DNA from 2 places in the Streptomyces sp. NPDC054866 genome. Region 1 is predicted to be linked to the other one. Evidence: riboswitches for the same ligand, from Rfam matches in the RefSeq annotation. Region 1 holds a riboswitch; the other holds the start of a gene.
The links. Region 1 has a riboswitch for glycine ahead of gcvT (glycine cleavage system aminomethyltransferase GcvT). Riboswitches for the same ligand answer to the same signal wherever they lie in the genome.

Region 1 (3,398 bases):
GGGGCTTCAGCTGCCGGAGAACTCGGTGTACTCGTCCGCGGAGAGCAGGTCCTTCGGCTCCTCCGTGATCCGTACCTTGAAGAGCCAACCACCCTCGAACGGGGCGGAGTTGACCTTCGACGGGTCGTCCACGACGTCCTGGTTCGACTCGACGACCTCACCGGTCACCGGGGAGTACAGGTCGCTGACCGACTTCGTCGACTCGAGCTCGCCGCAGGTCTCACCCGCGGTCACCGCGGCGCCGGCCTCGGGAAGGTCGGCGTAGACGACGTCACCGAGCGCGTTGGCCGCGTGCTCCGTGATCCCGACCGTCGCCACACCGTCCTCGGCGGCCGAGAGCCACTCGTGCTCCTTGCTGTAACGCAGCTGCTGGGGGTTGCTCATGACCTGAATTCTCCTGTACGCGGGTGGGTGCTGCGGAACGGGGAAGATGTGCGTGGGGTCACTTCCGGGTTACCACGGAAGCGGCAGTGTCACTTCTGGCGCTTGTAGAACGGCAGAGCCACGACCTCGTACGGCTCGTGCGTGCCGCGGATGTCCACGCCCACGCCCTCGGTGCCGGGGGCCGCGTGCGCCGCGTCGACGTACGCGATGGCGATCGGCTTGCCGAGCGTCGGGGACGGGGCGCCGGAGGTGACCTCGCCGATGATCTTGCCTTCGGCGACCACGGAGAAGCCCGCGCGCGGGATGCGGCGGCCCGCCGCGATCAGGCCGACCAGCTTGCGCGGGGGAGCGGTCTCGGCGCGCTCGGCGGCGGCCGCGAGCGCCGCGCGCCCCACGAAGGTGTCGGACTGCGAGGTCTTCTCGAACTTCACGACCCGGCCGAGGCCCGCGTCGAAGGGCGTCAGCTCCGCGGTCAGCTCGTGCCCGTACAGCGGCATGCCCGCCTCCAGGCGGAGCGTGTCGCGGCAGGAGAGGCCCGCGGGCACCATGCCGACCGGCTTACCGGCCTCCATCAGCGCGTTCCACAGCTTCTCGGCGTCGCCGGGCGCGACGAAGAGCTCGAAGCCGTCCTCGCCGGTGTAGCCCGTGCGGGCGATCAGCGCGGGCACACCCGCGACCGTGCCGGGCAGGCCCGCGTAGTACTTCAGACAGTCCAGGTCCGCGTCCGTGAGTGACTTCAGGATGCCGGGGGACTCGGGGCCCTGGACGGCGAGCAGGGCGTACGCGTCGCGGTCGTCGCGGACCTCGGCGTCGAAGCCGTCGGCCCGCGCGGTGAGCGCGTCGAGCACGACCTGCGCGTTCGACGCGTTGGCGACGACCATGTACTCGGTCTCGCCGAGGCGGTAGACGATCAGGTCGTCCAGGATGCCGCCGTCCTCGGCGCAGATCATCGTGTAGCGGGCGCGGCCGACACCTACGGAGCCGATGTTGCCGACCAGCGCGAAGTTCAGCAGGTCCACGGCCTCGGGGCCTGTGACGGTGATCTCGCCCATGTGGGAGAGGTCGAAGAGACCGGCCTTGGTGCGGACGGCGACGTGCTCGTCGCGCTCGCTGCCGTAGCGGAGCGGCATGTCCCAGCCCGCGAAGTCGGTCATGGTCGCGCCGAGGGCGCGATGCACGGCATCGAGTGCGGTCAGACGGGAAGCGGTACTCATTCGTGGAACTCCCAGGGCATGACGGGCGAGGTCGATCCTCCCCATCTGTCATCGGAACCTGAGAGGTTCACCACGACCCGTCCGTATATGGGGTCATGACTTGCACCTTGGGTGGAGCCGCGCAGGCGGCCCGCTTTTCAGATGTGCCTCGCCCGCGCGGTACGGGGCCTGAGAGATTCAAGGGAGGGACTTGCTCCTTCGGCGCCCCAGCGCGTCGTACGACGGCGTCCGGGAACTCTCCCGCGCGGATTCAAACGGCCTGTATGGAGTTTGCGCGCACATCATTGCACGCGCCTCCGTCACAGGGCAGTGCCAGTGCGGTGCCAGTCCCGTAATGCGCTTGTGCCGCATTACCTTCTCTTTACACTTGCCGGGGAAGCTGCGGTAAGCAGGTACGTGACCGCTATGGGGAGGCCGATCACGGTGCGCAGGACGAGTGTCTACGCGACCAACACAGGGGTGGCCCTGCCCAAACAGGCCGCCGCCCCCACCAGGGAGAGCTGTGGCCTTCTGCCGGCGGCCGTCGTCCGCGACCTGCGGCAGCGGACCGGTCACAGCCCGCACCGCCTCACGTTCGGCGAGGGCGACCTGATCGTCGTCTCCGGGCTGCCGGGCAGCGGCAAGTCCACGCTGATGCGCAGAGCCGTCGCGGGCCCGCGCATCGACTCGCAGGACACCCGCGACCGCTGGGCCCGGCGCATGCCGAGCCTGCTGCCGTACGCGGTGTACCGCCCCTTGGTCCGCCTCGCGCACTACGCGGGCCTGCGCAGAGCCCTGCGCTCCGGCGAGGGCGTCGTGGTGCACGACTGCGGAACCCAGGCCTGGGTGCGCCGCTGGCTGGCCCGCGAGGCCGCGCGGCGCGGCACGACGCTGCACCTGCTGCTGCTCGACGTACCGCCGGACACCGCCATAGAGGGCCAGCTCTCGCGCGGTCGCGGCGTGTCGCGGTACGCCTTCGCCCGGCATCGCAGGACGGTCGGCCGGCTCGTCGGGGCCGCCGAGCGGGGCGACCTGCCGCGCGGCTGCGGCTCGGCCGTGCTCCTCGACAGGACGGCGGCCGGGGTGCTGCGGGGGATCGGCTTCGGGGACTGAGACGCCCGCCGTGGGCCGCCTGCCATGGGCCGCCACGTTAGGGTCGTGCCGCAGGCAGAGCGGGACCGAGCAGGGGTTAGAAGAAGATGGACATTCCGGCGCAGGCACACGCCCATCCCTACGGAGGATGGCCGGGCAACGAACTCGAAGAGGTGCTCGCGGCATCCCTCGCCACGCCCGGCGCACCCCACACATCCGCGGGGGCCCGCATCGTCGAGGTGCTCGGCCGTAGCCACGTCTGGGTCCCGCTGCCGAACGGCGGGGCACCGGACAGCGGCACCCTGGACCTGCCCACGCTGGAGATCGACGGCCAGGCATACGTCCCCGTCTTCAGCTCGCAGCAGCAGTTCCAGCACGTCACCGGCGGCCGGATGGGCTGCACCGTGGCGCCCGCCGTGGAGTTCGCGCGCGGCCTCCCCCCGCAGCTGGGCATCGCGGTCAACCCGGACGGCACGGTCGGTGTGCCGCTACCGCCGCCCGCCGTCGCCGAGCTCTGCCGGTCGGGACGCACCCCGCTGGACGGCCCCGCGAGCGGCGGCCGCGTACGCCTCTTCGAACCCGACTGGCAGGAGGACCCGGTGGACTTCCTGTCCGCCGCCGCCCGCGAGTTCGAGGCCATCGGCGTCGTCCTGAGCGCCCGCCGCTGCCTGGCGAGCGTCGAGGGCGAGTCGCCGTCCCTGTTCGTCGGCGTCGAACTGACCTCCTGGG
Region 2 (3,398 bases), on a different contig from region 1:
CGTCCAAGATGCTGGCGAAGATCGCCTCGGAGGAGGCCAAGCCGGACGGCCTGCGGCTCATAGTGCCGGGGACCGAGCGGGACCTGCTCGGTCCGATGCCGGTCCGGACGCTGCCCGGTGTCGGTCCTGCCACCGGGGACCATCTGCGGCGGGGCGGGATCACGACCGTGGGGGAGATCGCGGAGGCGGGCGAGGACGAGCTCGTACGGCTGCTCGGGAAGTCGCACGGCAGCGCGCTGTACGCGATGGCGCTCGCGCGGGACGAGCGGCCCGTGGTGGCGGAGCGGGAATCCAAGTCGGTCAGCGTCGAGGACACGTACGACGTGGACATCCATGACCGGGTGAGGGTCAGGGGCGAGGTCGCGCGGCTCGCCGACCGGTGTGTGGAGCGGCTGCGGGCGGCGGGGCACTCAGGGCGGACCATCGTCCTGAAGGTGCGGCGGTTCGACTTCTCGACGCTGACGCGCTCGGAGACGCTGCGTGGGCCCACGGACGACCCCGGGGTGGTGCGGGAGGCCGCGGCGCGGCTCCTCGAGGCCGTGGACACCACCGGAGGCGTGCGGCTCCTCGGGGTGGGGGTCACGGGACTCGCCGACTACACGCAGGAGGACCTCTTCGCGCAGGCCCAGGCCCAGGCGCAGGCGCAGGCGCAGGCACTGGCCGAGGGCCTTGAGCACGGGGAGGGCGAGGTTGCCGTGGGGGAGGAAACGGCCGTGGAGGAGCGGCCGCCCGTGGAGGAGGTGCCGCTCGCCGAGCGGCGGTGGGCCGCGGGGCACGATGTGCGTCACGCGCGGTTCGGGCACGGGTGGGTGCAGGGGAGCGGGCTCGGGCGTGTGACGGTGCGGTTCGAGACGCCGGGGTCCCTGCCGGGGCGGGTGCGGACCTTCCGGGTGGACGATGCCGAGCTTGTTCCCGCGGAGCCGTTGCCGCTGGTGGGACCACCGGAGGTGGGAGCTGAGCAGTGCCCCTTGGGTTAGCGGTGCCCGGCGATGGGCGTTGTGCCCACCCGTTCCGCCGGTGCGGAACGCCTGCCCACGGTGCGGAACGCCTGCCCACAACGAGGGCGGACGAGGGTGGTCGGCTTGCGGTCTGCGGGCTCAGGGCTCCTCGCCCGCTATGCGGCCGAAGTCCTTGTCCGGTGGCGTAGGTGACTCGGGAGGTGTGATGTCCAGGCCGTAGTGGTGGTAGAGCTGCAGTTCCTGTTCGGGGGAGAGGTGGCGCCCGACGCCGAAGTCGGGGGCGTCCTTGATCAGGGAGCGCTCGAAGGGGATGCGCAGGGTGCCGTCGCTCCTGAGCTCGCTGGGCTCCAGGGGCACGAACGTGTCCCGGCTGAACAGGCCCGTGCGTATGGCCGCCCACTCCGGGGCGCCGGTAGCGTCGTCGAGATAGACCTCGTCGATCGTGCCGATCTTGGCCCCGTTCCGGTCGAACGCCTTCCGGCCGATCAGGTTGCGCGGATCGATGTCGGTCTGCACGGGCCCTCCAACTGGTCGAGACGTGTCGAAGTGGGGCGTAACTCATCCTTGTTCATTCGTATTCACTACGAAAGAGCACTTCGGGGCAGGCGGCCACTCGAGGGATCCTCCATCGCCTCGCTGGTAGGCTGGCGATTGGCTGCTGACCCCGTGCGGGAGAGCTCTCCGGTTAAGGCACCGGAGGCGCCGAAGGAGCAACTCCTCCCCGGAATCTCTCAGGCCCCTGTACCGCACGGACGAGGTCACTCTGGAAAGTAGGGCGGGCGTCGGGCGGGCACGTTCGGAACCCTTCCTCACCGACGGTGAAAGCCGGTGCGGCGCCTCTCGCGGGGCACGGGCCGGTGAAGCTCTCAGGTTGAGATGACAGAGGGGGAGGCCGTCCGGGTACCCGTGCCGTGGTGCCCCTCGCAGGTCGCGTCAGACCAGGAGGCCTCCGCAATGACCGCCACTCCTCGCACCCCGCTCTCCCAGCTCGAACAGGGCATCCCCTTCGAGCAGCGGCACATCGGTCCCGATGTGGAAGCACGGGCCAAGATGCTCGCGCAGGTCGGATACGGCTCGCTCGACGAGCTGACCGCCGCCGCCGTGCCGGATGTGATCAAGAACGCCGAGGCGCTGAACCTCCCCGGGGCGCGCACCGAGGCCGAGGTCCTGGCCGAACTGCGCTCCCTCGCGGACCGTAACCAGGTTCTTGATTCCATGATCGGGCTCGGTTACTACGGGACCTTCACTCCGCCCGTGATTCTGCGGAACGTCATGGAGAACCCCGCGTGGTACACCGCTTACACGCCGTACCAGCCCGAGATCTCCCAGGGACGGCTCGAGGCGCTGCTCAACTTCCAGACCGTCGTCGCCGAGCTGACGGGGCTGCCCACATCCGGTGCCTCGCTCCTTGACGAGGGGACCGCCGCCGCCGAGGCCATGGCGCTCTCGCGGCGCATGGGCAAGGTCAAGGACGGTGTCTTCCTCGTCGACGCCGACGCGCTGCCGCAGACCATCGCCGTCATCCAGACCCGCGCCGAGCCGACCGGTGTCGAGGTCGTCGTCGCCGATCTGAGCGAGGGCATCCCGGCCGAGGTCGCCGAGCGCGGTGTCGTCGGCGTACTGATCCAGTACCCCGGCGCCTCCGGTGCCGTACGCGACATCAAGCCCCTCATCGAGCAGGCGCACGAGCTCGGTGCGATAGTCTCCGTCGCCGCCGACCTGCTGGCCCTCACGCTGCTCACCTCGCCCGGTGAGCTCGGCGCCGACATCGCCGTCGGGACCACGCAGCGCTTCGGCGTCCCGATGGGCTTCGGCGGCCCGCACGCCGGTTACATGGCGGTGCGCGAGAAGTTCGCGCGCAGCCTGCCCGGCCGGCTCGTCGGAGTCTCCGTGGACGCGGACGGCAACAAGGCCTACCGGCTCGCGCTGCAGACCCGTGAGCAGCACATCCGCCGCGAGAAGGCCACCAGTAACATCTGTACCGCTCAGGTGCTGCTCGCCGTGATGGCCGGAATGTACGCGGTCTACCACGGGCCCGAGGGGCTCAAGTCCATCGCGCGGCGTACTCACCGCTACGCGACCGTGCTGGCCGCGGGACTCACCGCCGGCGGGGTCGAGGTCGTGCACGGCGCGTACTTCGACACCCTCACCGTGCGGGTGCAGGGCAAGGCCGAGCAGCTCGTCGCCGCGGCCCGCGAGGGTGGCGTCAACATCCACCAGATCGACGCCGACCACGTCTCCCTGGCCTGCGACGAGACCACCACGCGCAAGCAACTGACCGCGATCTGGACCGCGTTCGGGGTCGAGGCCGACATTGAGGCGCTCGACGCGGAGACCGAGGACTCGCTTCCCGGCGGCCTGCTGCGCTCCGACGAGTACCTCACGCACCCCGTCTTCCACCAGTACCGCTCCGAGACGGCGATGCTGCGCTACCTGCGC

Region 2: it holds a riboswitch for glycine, as region 1 does, so the genes downstream of both, gcvP (aminomethyl-transferring glycine dehydrogenase) here and gcvT (glycine cleavage system aminomethyltransferase GcvT) in region 1, are expected to answer to the same signal.

The regions. Positions count from the first base shown of each region.
Region 1 is NZ_JBSGZA010000009.1:39,885-43,282, forward strand. It holds gene gcvH (glycine cleavage system protein GcvH) at 7-384, opposite strand; gene gcvT (glycine cleavage system aminomethyltransferase GcvT) at 474-1,598, opposite strand; glycine riboswitch at 1,634-1,745, opposite strand; glycine riboswitch at 1,746-1,851, opposite strand; gene ACWGI2_RS34955 (AAA family ATPase) at 2,004-2,690, shown strand; gene ACWGI2_RS34960 (enhanced serine sensitivity protein SseB) at 2,777-3,398, shown strand, end outside.
Region 2 is NZ_JBSGZA010000004.1:9,343-12,740, forward strand. It holds gene ACWGI2_RS20750 (DNA polymerase IV) at 1-977, shown strand, start outside; gene ACWGI2_RS20755 (PRC-barrel domain-containing protein) at 1,098-1,475, opposite strand; glycine riboswitch at 1,619-1,716, shown strand; gene gcvP (aminomethyl-transferring glycine dehydrogenase) at 1,914-3,398, shown strand, end outside.